2 regions of the Streptomyces sp. NPDC040589 genome follow, and region 2 is predicted to be linked to the other one. Evidence: riboswitches for the same ligand, from Rfam matches in the RefSeq annotation. Region 2 holds a riboswitch; the other holds the start of a gene.
The links. A riboswitch is a leader RNA that binds a small molecule or an ion and turns the genes downstream of it on or off. The one in region 2 is predicted to bind cobalamin.
Positions count from the first base shown of each region.

Region 1: linked by a shared signal. The riboswitch ahead of metE (5-methyltetrahydropteroyltriglutamate--homocysteine S-methyltransferase) and the one ahead of ACZ58V_RS26290 (cobalamin biosynthesis protein) in region 2 are both predicted to bind cobalamin.

Region 1 is NZ_JBVIWP010000002.1:177,340-184,237, forward strand. It holds gene ACZ58V_RS07805 (energy-coupling factor ABC transporter substrate-binding protein) at 1-282, shown strand, start outside; gene cbiQ (cobalt ECF transporter T component CbiQ) at 286-1,035, shown strand; gene ACZ58V_RS07815 (energy-coupling factor ABC transporter ATP-binding protein) at 1,032-1,883, shown strand; cobalamin riboswitch at 1,911-2,130, shown strand; gene metE (5-methyltetrahydropteroyltriglutamate--homocysteine S-methyltransferase) at 2,297-4,624, shown strand; gene ACZ58V_RS07825 (FAD-binding dehydrogenase) at 4,839-6,632, opposite strand; gene ACZ58V_RS07830 (glycoside hydrolase family 2 protein) at 6,750-6,898, opposite strand, start outside.
Region 2 is NZ_JBVIWP010000006.1:77,988-84,885, reverse strand. It holds gene ACZ58V_RS26295 (cobyric acid synthase) at 1-909, opposite strand, end outside; gene ACZ58V_RS26290 (cobalamin biosynthesis protein) at 906-1,847, opposite strand; cobalamin riboswitch at 1,949-2,087, opposite strand; gene ACZ58V_RS26285 (hypothetical protein) at 2,244-2,465, opposite strand; gene ACZ58V_RS26280 (inorganic phosphate transporter) at 2,501-3,742, opposite strand; gene ACZ58V_RS26275 (lysozyme) at 3,887-4,639, opposite strand; gene ACZ58V_RS26270 (class II aldolase/adducin family protein) at 4,838-5,569, shown strand; gene ACZ58V_RS26265 (alpha/beta hydrolase family protein) at 6,196-6,898, shown strand, end outside.

The DNA of each region.
Region 1 (6,898 bases), on a different contig from region 2:
CCGCTCGCGCTCGGCCTCGGCGACCACAAGGAGGAGCCGTTCACGGGCGCCGACGGTGAGGCGGAGACGGCGATCACCGAGATCGAGCCGGACTACAAGCCCTGGTTCTCGCCGCTGTACGAACCGCCGTCCGGTGAGATCGAGTCGGCCCTGTTCTCCCTCCAGGCCGCGCTCGGCGCCGGTGTCCTCGCCTACTACTTCGGTCTGCGCCGGGGCCGGCGGCAGGGTGAGCGGCAGGCGCGGGAGCGCGATGCCGAGGAGTCCACGGCCGAAAGGGCCTGAGCCGTGCTGCCGATCGACGCGGCGGCGCACAGCAGTCGCTGGCGCCGCCGCCATCCCGTGGACAAGGCCGTGCTCGGTCTGGGACTCACCGTGCTGGCCATCTCGCTGCCGCCCTGGCCGGGCGCGGCCCTGGTGCTCGTGACAGCCGTGTCCGTGCTGTTGGGGCCGGCCGGGGTGCCCGGCCGCCGGCTGTGGCGGGCCTACCGCGTGCCGCTGGGCTTCTGCGTGACCGGCGCGGTCACGCTGCTCGTGCAGGTCGGCGGGCCGGAGGGCTTCGTCTCCCTCGCGGACGACGGGCCCCTGCGGGCCGGGGAGTTGCTGCTGCGCACCTCGGCGGCCTCCCTGGGGGTGCTGCTGTTCGCCTTCACCACACCCATGTCCGATCTGCTGCCGCGCCTGGTCCGGGCCGGCGTCCCGGCGCCGGTCGTCGATGTCGCGCTCGTGACGTACCGCATGAGCTTTCTGCTGCTGGACTCCGTGCGCCGGATCCGCGACGCGCAGGCCGCCCGGCTCGGGCACACCACGCGGGCCGCCGCCTGGCGTTCGCTGGGCGGACTCGGCGCCACCGCGTTCGTCCGGGCCTTCGACCGGGCGGCCCGCCTCCAGGCCGGGCTCGCCGGGCGCGGCTACGACGGGACCCTGCGGGTCCTGGTGCCCGAGGCCCGCGTCTCCGTCCGCTTCACGGTCGCCAGTTGTGCGCTCCTCGCGGCACTGGCCGTCCTCACCTTCGTACTGGAAAGGCCGCTGACATGAGCGAGCCCGCCCTCGTCGCCCTGCGGGGCGCGTCCTTCGCCTACGAGGACGGCCCGGCCGTGCTCAGCGGCCTCGACTTCGAGATCCGCGAGGGGCGCGCGCTCGCGCTGCTCGGCCGCAACGGCAGCGGCAAGACCACGCTGATGCGGCTGCTCAGCGGCGGGCTGCGGCCGCACGAGGGGCGGTTGACGGTCGACGGGCAGCCGGTGACGTACGACCGCAAGGGCCTGACCCGGCTGCGGACGACCGTCCAGCTCGTGGTCCAGGACCCGGACGACCAGCTGTTCGCGGCGTCCGTCGAGCAGGACGTGTCGTTCGGGCCGCTGAACCTCGGGCTGTCCGATACGGAGGTAAGGGCGCGGGTGGCGGAGGCGCTCGCCGCCCTGGACATCACCGCCCTGGCCGACCGGCCCACCCATCTGCTCTCCTACGGGCAGCGCAAGCGGACCGCCATCGCGGGCGCGGTCGCCATGCGGCCGCGTGTCCTGGTCCTCGACGAGCCGACGGCCGGACTCGACCCCGACGGCCAGGAACGGCTCCTGGCCACGCTCGACGGGCTGCGTGCGAACGGCACCACGGTGGTGATGGCCACTCACGACGTCGATCTCGCCCTGCGCTGGGCCGACGACGCGGCGCTCCTCACCCCGGACGGTGTGCACCTCGCTCCGGCGCCGACGGCACTGGCCCGGACCGACCTCCTCCGGCAGGCGGGACTGCGGTTGCCGTGGGGTGCCGCCGCCGCGGACCTTCTGCGCGCGCAAGGGCTGTTGACCGGTTCGGCGCCCGGCCCGCGCACCCCGGACGAGCTGGCCGCGCTGGCGGCGGGGCGGCCGGTGAGCGGCGGCTGAGGGTCGCTTCCGCGGCCTTCCCGTGTATAGGCTGGCGGTGCAGCTGGTTCGCCCCGTCCGCCAGGCGGGATGCGTCGCAAGAGGGAACCCGGTGGGAATCCGGGACTGCCCCGCAGCGGTGAGCGGGAACGACCGCCGTCATACGCACTGGGCCCACGAGGGGCCCGGGAAGCGACGGCCAGTAGGTGTTCTCACACGGTGAGACGTGCCCGCGAGTCCGAAGACCTGCCAACTGCCCGCGCGCGGACGATCCGTGCGCGGACATTCCGGTGACCTCGAGGGCGGGTCGGCGTACCTACCAGGCGGACGTCCGCGCTGTGTCGCGCGAGGTCGTCTCCGTCCGGTTCGTCACCCCTTCGCGCTCTCGTCCCGTCGCCGGGATCTCAGGGATTCGTCTCGCGAAGGAGATCTCCGTGACCACCAAGCCCGCAGCCGCGGCAGCACGGGCCACCGTGTACGGCTACCCCCGCCAGGGACGGAACCGGGAGCTGAAGAAGGCGATCGAGGGCTACTGGAAGGGCCGCGTCACCGCCGACGCCCTCCGGGCCACCGCCGCCGACCTGCGTGCCTCGAACTGGCGGCAGCTGGCCGACGCCGGCATCGACGAGGTCCCGACGGGCGACTTCTCGCTCTACGACCACGTCCTGGACACCACCGTCATGGTCGGCGCGATCCCCGGCCGCCACCGGGACGCCGTCGAGGCGGACGCCCTGGACGGCTACTTCGCCATGGCGCGTGGCACGCAGGACGTGGCGCCGCTGGAGATGACCAAGTGGTTCGACACGAACTACCACTACCTGGTGCCCGAGCTGGGTCCGGACACGGTGTTCACCGCCGACTCGTCCCAGCAGGTCGCCGAGCTGCGCGAAGCGCTGGCGCTCGGCCACACCGCGCGCCCCGTCCTCGTCGGCCCCGTCACGTATCTGCTCCTCGCCAAGCCCGCTCCGGGGGTGCCCGCGGACTTCGAGCCGCTCACGCTCCTGGACCGGCTGCTGCCCGTGTACTCCGAGGTCCTCGCCGACCTGCGCGCGGCGGGCGCCGAGTGGGTCCAGCTGGACGAGCCGGCCCTGGTCCAGGACCGGACCCCGGCCGAGCTGAACGCCGCCGAGCGCGCCTATCGCGACCTCGGAGCCCTCACCGACCGGTCGAAACTGCTGGTCGCCTCGTACTTCGACCGGCTCGGGAACGCCCTGCCGGTGCTGGCGAAGGCGCCGGTCGAGGGACTCGCGGTGGACTTCACGGAGTCGGCGGCGGCCAACCTGGACGATCTGGCCGCGGTCGGCGGTCTGCCGGGCAAGCGGCTGGTCGCCGGTGTCGTCAACGGCCGCAACATCTGGATCAATGACCTGGCGGCCTCGCTCTCCCGGCTCGGCACGCTCCTGGGCCTCGCCGACCGGGTCGACGTCTCGGCCTCCTGCTCCCTCCTGCACGTGCCGCTGGACACGGGGGCGGAGCGGGACATCGAGCCACAGGTCCTGCGCTGGCTCGCCTTCGCTCAGCAGAAGACCGCCGAGATCGTCACCCTCGCGCGCGGTCTCGCGCGGGGCACGGACACGATCGGCGCGCAACTCGCCGCGAACCGGGCGGACCTGTTCTCCCGGGCGAACTCCCCGATCACCCGTGACCCGGCCGTCCGTGCCCGCACGGCCGCGGTGTCCGAGGCGGACGCCCGCCGCTCGCTGCCGTACGCCGAGCGGACCGCCGCCCAGCGCGCCCGGCTCGGGCTGCCCCTGCTGCCGACCACCACGATCGGCTCCTTCCCGCAGACCGGTGAGGTACGTACCGCCCGGGCGGACCTGCGCGCGGGCCGTATCGGCACGGCCGGCTACGAGGAGCGCATCAAGGCCGAGATCCAGGAGGTGATCTCCTTCCAGGAGAAGGCCGGACTGGATGTACTGGTGCACGGCGAGGCCGAACGCAACGACATGGTCCAGTACTTCGCGGAGCAGCTCACCGGCTGTCTCGCCACGCAGCACGGCTGGGTCCAGTCCTACGGCACCCGCTACGTCCGTCCGCCGATCCTGGCCGGCGACATCTCCCGGCCCGAGCCGATGACCGTGCGCTGGACGACGTACGCGCAGTCCCTCACGGACCGTCCGGTCAAGGGCATGCTCACCGGCCCGGTCACCATGCTCGCCTGGTCCTTCGTCCGTGACGACCAGCCGCGTGCCGAGACGGCCCGGCAGGTCGCCCTCGCCCTGCGCGACGAGGTGAGGGACCTGGAGGCGGCCGGGACGTCGGTCATCCAGGTCGACGAGCCCGCCCTGCGCGAGACCCTGCCGCTGCGTGCCGCCGACCGGCCGGAGTATCTGGGGTGGGCCACGGAGGCCTTCCGGCTCAGCACGGGCGGCGTGCGGCCGGACACGCAGATCCACACGCACATGTGCTACGCCGAGTTCGGCGACATCGTGCAGGCCATCGACGACCTCGACGCGGACGTCATCAGCCTGGAGGCCGCCCGCTCTCATATGCAGGTCGCCCACGAGCTCGCCTCGCACGGCTATCCGCGCGAGGCGGGGCCGGGTGTCTACGACATCCACTCCCCGCGGGTTCCCGGTGCGGAGGAGGCGGCCGACCTGCTGCGCACCGGCCTGAAGGCCATCCCCGCCGAACGGCTGTGGGTCAACCCCGACTGCGGCCTGAAGACACGCGGCTGGACCGAAACCCGCGCCTCCCTGGAGAACCTGGTCACGGCGGCCCGGACCGTCCGGGCCGAACTCGGTCAGACACCGGGGCGGTGAGGGACCGGCCGGTGTGACGTCCTGAAGCAAGGGGCCGGGGGCGGGCCCGCACACGGGCTCGCCCCCGGCCGGGGCCGTAGGAGCCTGCGGCGGCAGTTGCTTCGGCGCCGGCCCGCTCGCCGGACCTGGTGCCGCCGGGCGCTTCAGGCACGGCGGACGGCAGGCGAGCGCCGTGTACGGCCGCCCGGCCGCCGCCTCAGGTCCGCCGAGCCGTTCAGCTCGCGGTCGCGGCCGCCGCCGCCCGGCCCGCCGCTCGGCCCGAGAAGAGGCAGCCGCCGAGGAAGGTGCCTTCGAGGGAGCGGTAGCCGTGGACGCCGCCTCCGCCGAAGCCTGCGACCTCGCCGGCCGCGTACAGACCGTTGATCGGCTTGCCGGAGGCGTTCAGGACGCGGCCGGCGAGGTCGGTCTGCAGGCCGCCGAGGGTCTTGCGGGTGAGGATGTTGAGGCGTACGGCGATCAGCGGGCCCGCGCCGGCGTCCAGGATCCGGTGGGCGGAGGCGGTGCGGCTGAGGGTGTCGCCGGGGTAGGCGAGGGCGTTGCGGATGCCCATGACCTGGGCGTCCTTGGTGTACGGGTTGGCGATCTCGCGGTCGCGGGCCTCGATCTGCCGCTGCAGACCGGCCAGGTCGATCAGGTCGTCCCCCGTCAGTTTGTTCATGCCGGCGACGAGTTCGGGCAGGGTCGTGGCGACGACGAAGTCCTCGCCCTTCTCCTTGAACCGCTCGATCGGCTCGGGGGTCTGCCAGATGCGCGACAGCAGCTTCCAGACGTTCTTCTCGGTGAGGTCCGGGTTCTGCTCCGAGCCGGAGAGCGCGAACTCCTTGGCGATGATCTTCTGGGTCGTGACGAACCAGGAGTAGTCGTATCCGGTGTCGGTGATCGACTTGAGGGTGTGGAGTGTGTCGTAGCCCGGGATGTCGGGGCTGGAGAAGCGCTTGCCCGTGGCGTCGAACCACATGGAGGACGGGCCGGGCAGGATGCGGATGCCGTGGTCGGGCCAGATCGGGTCGTAGTTCTTCAGGCCCTCGGTGTAGTGCCACATGCGGTCGGGGTTGACGATCCGTCCGCCCGCCTTCTCGGTGATCGCGAGCATCCGGCCGTCCACGTGCGCGGGCACACCCGTGATCATGGACTTCGGGGGCGTACCGAGGCGCGCGGGCCAGTTCTGCCGGACGAGGTCGTGGTTGGCGCCGATGCCGCCCGAGGTGACGATCACGACGGGGGCGCTCAGTTCGAAGTCGCCGACGACCTTGCGGGAGCTGGGCTTGCCGCGTGCCGCGCTGCTGGGCTCCAGGACCTTTCCGCGTACCCCGGTGACGGCGCCGTTCGTGACGATCAGGTCGTCCACCCGGTGGCGGAACCTGAACGTCACCTTGCCGTCCTCCACGGCCGCGCGCACCTTCTTCTCGAAGGGCTCGACCACGGCAGGACCGGTGCCCCAGGTGACGTGGAAGCGGGGTACGGAGTTGCCGTGCCCGTCCGCGAGGCCGCCGCCGCGCTCGGCCCAGCCGACGATCGGGAACCACTGCATACCGAGCCCCGCGAGCCAGGAGTGCTTCTCCCCCGAGGCGAAGTCCACGTACGCCTCGGCCCACTTGTGAGCCCAGTGGTCCTGGCCCGACGGGTCGGTGATGCCGCGGTCGAAGCCGGCCGTGCCCAGCCAGTCCTGCCAGGCCAGTTCCTGCGAGTCCTTGATGCCCATCAGGCGCTGCTCGGGGGAGTCGACGAAGAACAGCCCGCCGAAGGACCAGAAGGCCTGCCCGCCCAGGCTGGCCTCCGGCTCCTGGTCGAGCAGCAGCACCTTGCGTCCGGCGGCGGCCAGTTCGGCGGTGGCGACGAGCCCGGCGAGGCCGTGGCCGATGACGATGGCGTCCGCGTCCGACGATCCGGCGCCGGCCGCGAAGGCCGGGAACGTCGCCTGCGCGAGCGCGGCACCGGCGAGCACACCGCCCGCCACGGTCAGGGCACGGCGGCGGGTGAACGCGGCGGGTTCTGACGGGTGTTCCATGGGCCGCCTTCCGGAGGAGGTGCGCAGGGGTCGGGAGAGGCCCCTGTGACAACCAAGGGGTGTTACCGACGGTAGCCCAGGAGTTCTGGAGGCCGCCAGAGCCCTGCGCCGATGAACTCAAGGGCACGGTTCGGGAGTTGGCAAGGAGGCGTACCCGGCCGCCCGAAATGCGTTTGTCCGCCCGCGACGCACCCCACCACGGTGCCGAGGTGGATGCCGTGGCGTGTCCTCGAAGGCGGACGGGCGGGCCTGGGCGTCGCGCAGGA
Region 2 (6,898 bases):
GAGGTCGGCGTCCGCCAGTTCCTCCGGCCGGTCCACGAACCGCACGACGACACCGGGCTCGGCGGCCAACGCGTCGACATCCGTGAAGTTGGACATGAGCGGGACCGCGCAGACGGCGACGCGCAGCACGTCCTCGCCGACGGGCGGGGCGACGACGGACTCCCGGACCGTCCCTCGCAGGGAGACGCGCAGCCCGTCCTCCTCGTCGATCCCGAGCCCGTGCCGGAAGGGCAGAACGCCGTACGTGCGCCGCCCGGTGAGGCCGTGGAGCATGTCGAGCCCCGGCTCCAGCAGGGAGACGTCCCCGCGGAACTTGTTCACGAGGAACCCGGCGACACAGTCCTGGTCCTCACGGGACAGCAGGGCGACGGTCCCGAAGAACGAGGCGAAGACCCCGCCCCGGTCGATGTCGCCGACGACGAGCACGGGGAGCCCGGCGTTACGGGCGATCCCCATGTTGACGATGTCCGTCCGCCGCAGATTGATCTCGGCCGGCGAACCGGCCCCCTCGCAGATCACCGCGTCATACGTGCCCCGCAGCCGCTCCAGGCAGTCCAGCACCGTCCCGAGCAGCCTCTGCTGCCGCCCCCCGTGGTACCCGCGCGCACTGAGCTCGCCGACCGGCTTGCCCAGCAGCACGACCTGACTGCTCTGCTCGCCGCCGGGCTTGAGCAGCACGGGATTCATCAGCGCGGTCGGCTCCACACGGCACGCCTGCGCCTGCATGGCCTGCGCCCGCCCGATCTCGGCGCCCTCCCGTGTCACGAACGAATTCAGGGACATGTTCTGCGCCTTGAAGGGCGCGACCTTGACCCCCTGCCGCACCAGCCACCGGCAGATCCCGGCGGTCACGACGCTCTTGCCGGCGTCGGAGGTGGTACCGGCGACGAGAAGCCCCCCGCCCGTCATGACGTACGCCCCTTCACGATGTGGCGCGCGGCGACACAGACGCCGAGCGCGAGCCAGCCGACGCGCCTGGACAGCCGTACGGCCCGTTCGATGTCCCCGGTGCCGACGCCGCGCCCCGCGCCGTTGAGGACGGGACGGTGCTCGACGCGTCCGCCGTAGGACAGGGTTCCGCCGAGCCGCACCCCGAGCGCCCCCGCGAACGAGGCCTCCACGGGCCCGGCGTTGGGACTCGGATGCTTGGCGGCGTCGGAACGCCAGGCCGTCACGGCTCCCCGGGGGTCGCCCCCGGCCACGGCCGCGAGCACGGCGGTCAGCCGGGCTCCTGGCCACCCCACGACATCGTCCAGCCGCGCGGAGGCCCACCCGTAGCGCCGGTACCGGGCCGACTTGTGCCCGACCATGGCGTCGAGGGTGTTGACGGCCCGGAACCCGACGAGCCCCGGCACACCGCCGACGGCCCCCCACACGAGCGCCCCCACGACGGCGTCGGAGGTGTTCTCCGCGACGGACTCGACGACGGCCCGGGCGATCCCGTCGGCGTCCAGGGCCTGCGGATCCCGTCCGCACAGATGCGGCAACCGCGCACGGGCCGCTTCGACGTCCCCGGCCTCCAGGGCGCGCCCGATGGCCTGTGCCTCCCGGGCGAGCGAAGTCCCGCCGACGACGGCCCAGGTGGCGACCCCGGTCAGCCCGACCGACGCGACAGTGGACGTACGCACGGCACGCGCGGCGACGGCCCCGAGCGCGACGGCCCCGCCCGCACACACCACGGTGTGCAGCGCGCCCCACCCGCGGTGGTCCCGCCACAACACCCGCTCCACCACACCCGCGGCCCGCCCGAACACGGCGACCGGATGCCCCCGGCGAGGATCGCCGAGCAGCAGATCACCGATCAGACCGGCGGCGGCACCGTACGCGTGGACGCGACCGGCACCCATGGGCTCAGCCGGCCACGGGGGCGGACAACGGTGGGGTACTGGCCCTCGATCGGCAGCCGAACATGGCGATATGTCCTCACTCAGGGTGTCCACGCCCTGGTTCGACGAGACCGGCGGTGAGAGTTCCTGGCTCCCGGTGAGTGCTACCCCGGTGACAGTGGCGGGACCGCGCCGGACTTCCACCGGCTTCCTCTCCTGCCGCCGCATTGGCCCCGGCAGTCCACCACGGCCGCGAACAGCCGTCAACTTGCTGTTGACCTGCGAGGGGAGAGTGTGGACAAGCCCACACCGCCTGCCTCGCGGGGGGGTGCCAACAGCTGCCCCGCACAAGGCAACCGGGCGGCCCGGGACCGAAGCCCCGTGCCGCCCGGCGACAGACGATCGTGGTGGTCGTGGTCAGGCCACGATCAGATAGATCCCGTACCCGACAGCCGCCGCACACGCCGCGAAGCACGCGTACGCACCCGTCACCGCAAGCCCCGCGGACCCGCCCGCCGCCACCGCCCGCTCGCGGCGCGACAGGCCCGTGATGCCGAGGGTGAACAGGCCGACGAGGGTCACGGTGGCCACGAGGCTGACGCCGAAGACGGAGCCGAGGGTCGCCCAGTCGATCTTCATCTCAGAGATTCTTCCTTGTCACCGGGTGGGCGGGATCAGACCGGGGTGGTCGTGGTGGAGGGCTTCCGTTCGGCCTGGGCCTGGGCCGGGATCGTGGCGGCCAGTTCCTCGGACGGGCCCGCCGGAGGCGGCGTCACCGCGGCGATCGCGGTGGTCACGACACCCGCCGGCTCCTCGTCGACCTCGTTGACGTTCGTGTGGTCGACGACCTCACGGCGCGACAGCTTCCAGATCACCGCGCTGGAGGCGACCAGGAAGACCGCCACGACCGCCGTGCCCCAACTCCCGAAGCCGGTCACGTACTCGGCGAGCGCGCCCACCAGGGCCGCCGCCGGCAGCGTCAGACCCCAGGCGACGAACATCCGGGTCGCCGTCGACCAGCGGACCACGCCGCCCTTGCGGCCGAGTCCCGCGCCCATCACCGCGCCGGACACGGAGTGGGTGGTGGAGAGGGAGAAGCCGAGGTGCGAGGAGGCCAGGATGACCGTCGCCGCGCTGGTCTGGGCGGCGAAGCCCTGCTGCGGCTGGAGGTCGGTCAGGCCCTTGCCCATGGTGCGGATGATGCGCCAGCCGCCGAGGTAGGTGCCGAGCGCGATGGCGATACCCGCCGAGAGGATGACCCACATGGGCGGGTCGGAGTCGGGGGCGACGGCGCCGCCTGCGACCAGGGCGAGGGTGATGACACCCATCGTCTTCTGGGCGTCGTTGGTGCCGTGGGCCAGCGAGACCAGGCCCGCGGAGGCGATCTGGCCGGCCCGGTAGCCCTTCTTGGAAGCCTCGCCGTCGGCCTTCTTGCCGAGGGAGTACGTCAGCCGGGTGGCGAGCAGCGCGGCGATGCCCGCGACCAGCGGGGCGGCGATCGCCGGGATCAGCACCTTGGTGACCAGGACGTCACCGTGCACCGCGCCGACGCCCGCCGAGGCGATCGTGGCGCCGATCAGGCCGCCCATCAGGGCGTGCGACGAACTGGACGGCAGACCGACGAGCCAGGTCAGCAGGTTCCAGAGGATCGCTCCGACCAGGGCGGCGAAGATGACCTCGGGACGGATTCCGGCCTCGTCGACGAGGCCCTTGGAGATCGTGTTCGCGACTTCGACGGACAGGAAGGCGCCGACCAGGTTGAGCACCGCGGACATGGCCACCGCGATCTTCGGTCTCATGGCGCCCGTGGAAATGGTCGTGGCCATCGCGTTCGCGGTGTCGTGGAAACCGTTCGTGAAATCGAACGCGAGTGCGGTTACCACCACAATCGCGAGGATCAGCGAGAAGCTTTCCATTTACCCAGGCAATCGTTCGGCGTCGTTGGCGGGACGAACGTAGGTAACCCGAGTGAACGGAAGATGAACTGGGAGGGGCGCAGGGGTGTCCGCAACAGAGGAGTGTCATTCCGCCCTGGTGTGGCGGCCCTTGCGCCCCAGCGATCAAGTGCCCCGTGCGAACCGTTTCAGTCGATCGAGTGACCCGTCGAAGAGATTCTGGTCACCCGGCAGGGTGCCGTCGCCGTTGTCGTACTGCCAGAAGGTCCAGGAGGTCCAGCCGGCCGGCAGTGGCCCCGCGCTCGCCGCGTCGTAGCGGGCGACCCACAGGTGGTGGTTCGCGGCGAAGGCACGGCTGTTGCCCGTGCACGTGTTCCACCAGTGGGTGGTCGTGTAGATCACCGGGCGGCGGCCGGTGAGCCGCTTGACCTCGCCGCTGAACGACTTGATCCAGCTGACCATCCCGGCCTTGCTCAGGCCGTAGCACTTGTGCTTCTTGTCGTACGGGTTGTACTCGATGTCGAGCGCCGGCGGCAGCGTCCAGCCGTCCGCGCTCCAGCTGCCGCCGTTGCGTACGAAGTGGGCCGCCTGTGCCTGGCCCGACGACCTGTTCGGCAGTGCGAAGTGGTAGGCGCCGCGGACGAGGCCCGCCGCGCGAGAGCCGTTGTACTGCCGGCTGAAGTAGGGGTTGCGGTACGTGGTGGACTCGGTCGCCTTGACGTAGACGAATCTGGCGCCCTTCGCCTTCGCGCTCGGCCAGTCGACGTTCTTCTGGTGGGACGAGACGTCGTGCCCCTTCGGGCGGCTCGCCGCCGCGGCCGGAAACTCCGCGAGCGTGGCCCCTCCCAGGGCGAGTGCCGCCGCGGAGGCCGCCAGTAAGCGGCCGCGGCGGCGGGTCGGTATGTGGTCACGGGCCATGTGATTCCCCCCGGAATGGCTGCGTGCACGGCAAATCCCCCAGAGAGTACTGAAGAGCCGTTGAATATCCGATGATCTCCAGCCAAGAGAGATCCATGACATGTTTGTGCCGGTATGCGCCCTTACGGATGCTCGGTTTCCGGCCTAAAGTGCCCCCGCTCGGCGGCGCGTCGAAGGGCTGCCTGGCAGGATCGCCGCATGGCTGAGCAGCGAGGCGACGAGCGGGACGCGGGGGACGTCGGAGGCGGCGGACAGGATGTGGGGGAGGCGCGGCGGAGCGGTGTGCGCCCCGAGGAGGCGCGCGCCTGGGAGGAGCTCGCCGCGACGGCCCGCCGGACGGTCACCGACGGGCTCGTCGTCGGAACGTCCGGCAATGTCTCGGTGCGCGTCGGGGACATCGTCCTGGTCACGCCGTCGGGCGTGCCCTACGACCGGCTGGCGCCGGACGACGTGACCGGGGTCGACCTCGACGGCCGACAGGTCCTCGGCGCGCTCGTCCCGACCAGCGAGCTGCCCATGCACCTCGCCGTCTACCGCACGACCGGTGCCCGTGCCGTCGTCCACACCCACGCCGTGCACGCGACGGCCGTCTCGACGCTCGTGAGCGAGCTCCCGCTGATCCACTACATGGCCGCCGCGCTCGGCGGACCCGTCCGGGTTGCCCCGTATGCGACGTACGGCAGCGACGAGTTGGCCGAGAACATGCTCCGCGCCCTCGCCGACCGCTCCGGCTGTCTCCTCCGGAACCACGGCACGATCACCTACGGCGCGACACTCGACCAGGCCTACGACCGCACCGCCCAGCTGGAATGGATGTGCCGGCTGTGGCTGACCGCCACATCGGTGCCGGGCCTGTCCCCGAGCCTGCTGTCCACGGAACAACTGGCCGAGGTGGGGGACCGGCTACGGGGGTACGGCCAGCGCGGCTGACCCCCCTCCCGGACCTCACCGCACCGGCACCGCGGGCCTCACCTGTCCGGGGGCTCCCGGCAACCGCCTGCCCCCACCGCCCACACCCCGGATGCCCGTCACGCCGCCCGCCACCGGCCCAGCCACATCGCCGGACCGCCGGCGTCCCCCGTGCGCGTGCGGCCACGGCCACGGCCAAGCCGACCGGCCTGCTCGCGCGAGCACGGCTCGGCCGGCCGCCGGCATCTCGCCCCGCGGGTGCGAGCCCCACTCCTCCGAACCGGTTTCCCGCCGTGCCTGTGTGGCCACGGCTCCGCCGGCGGCCTGCGTCTCGCCGTGCCCGCGTGGCCACGGCTCCGTCGGCCACCGGCATCTCGCCCTGCCCGCGTGGCCACGGCTCCGCCGGCCACCGGCATCTCGCCCTGCCCGCGCGAGCACCGCTCCGCCGGCCACTGGTATCCCCACCCTGCGGGGCGCGAACACCGCTCCGCCGGTCAGTGGCGTCCCGCCCTGCGGAGCGCGGCCCCCGCCCCGCCGAGCGCCCGGGCCCGCCCACCGCGTACAACCGCCCTGCCGGCCACCCGCGCCCGTCACCCCACCGCCCCCGCCCACTGGTCCCTCGCCCCGTCCGCCGGGACACTGGAGACGTGCGCACTGTCAAAGCGGCGGCCGCCGCCGCCACCGCCGTGATCGGAGCCGGCGCAGCCGCCGTGGCCGCCGGACGGTTCGCCAGTGACGTCGCGCTCAAGGCGCCTCCCGGCAGGCCGCTGCCCACCGAACCCCGGCTCACCGTGCACGGCACCGCCGCCGGGCAGATCGTCCTCACCCGGGACCTGGCCGCCCTGCGGCCCGGCCGCTACGGCCTCTCCGGTGACGGCTCCCACGCGGTGGTCGGCCCCGTCCTGACCACCGCCCCGCACGCCGCCGACACCGTCGTACGCCGCCTGGAGAGCGTCACGCACGGCACCCTGAAGGCCGGCGACAAGGCCTGGCTCACCCCGAACGTGTACGTCGGCAACCCGAGCGCCGCCCTCGGCCTCGAACACGCCGACGTCGACATCCCCGGCGAACTCGGCACCCTGCCCGCCTGGTTCGTGCCCGGTGCCCGGGACACCTGGGTGATCGCCGTGCACGGCCTGGGCACCACACGGGAACTGGCCATGAACGTCATGGGGTTCCTGCACCGCAACCGCTTCCCGGTGCTCGCCCTCGCCTACCGAGGCGACCTGGGCGCACCCCGCCGGCCCGACGGCCTGAACCACCTCGGCGAGACCGAGTGGCGCGACCTCGACGCGGCGATCCGCTACGCCGTGCGCCACGGCGCCCGGGAAGTCGTCCTGCACGGCTGGT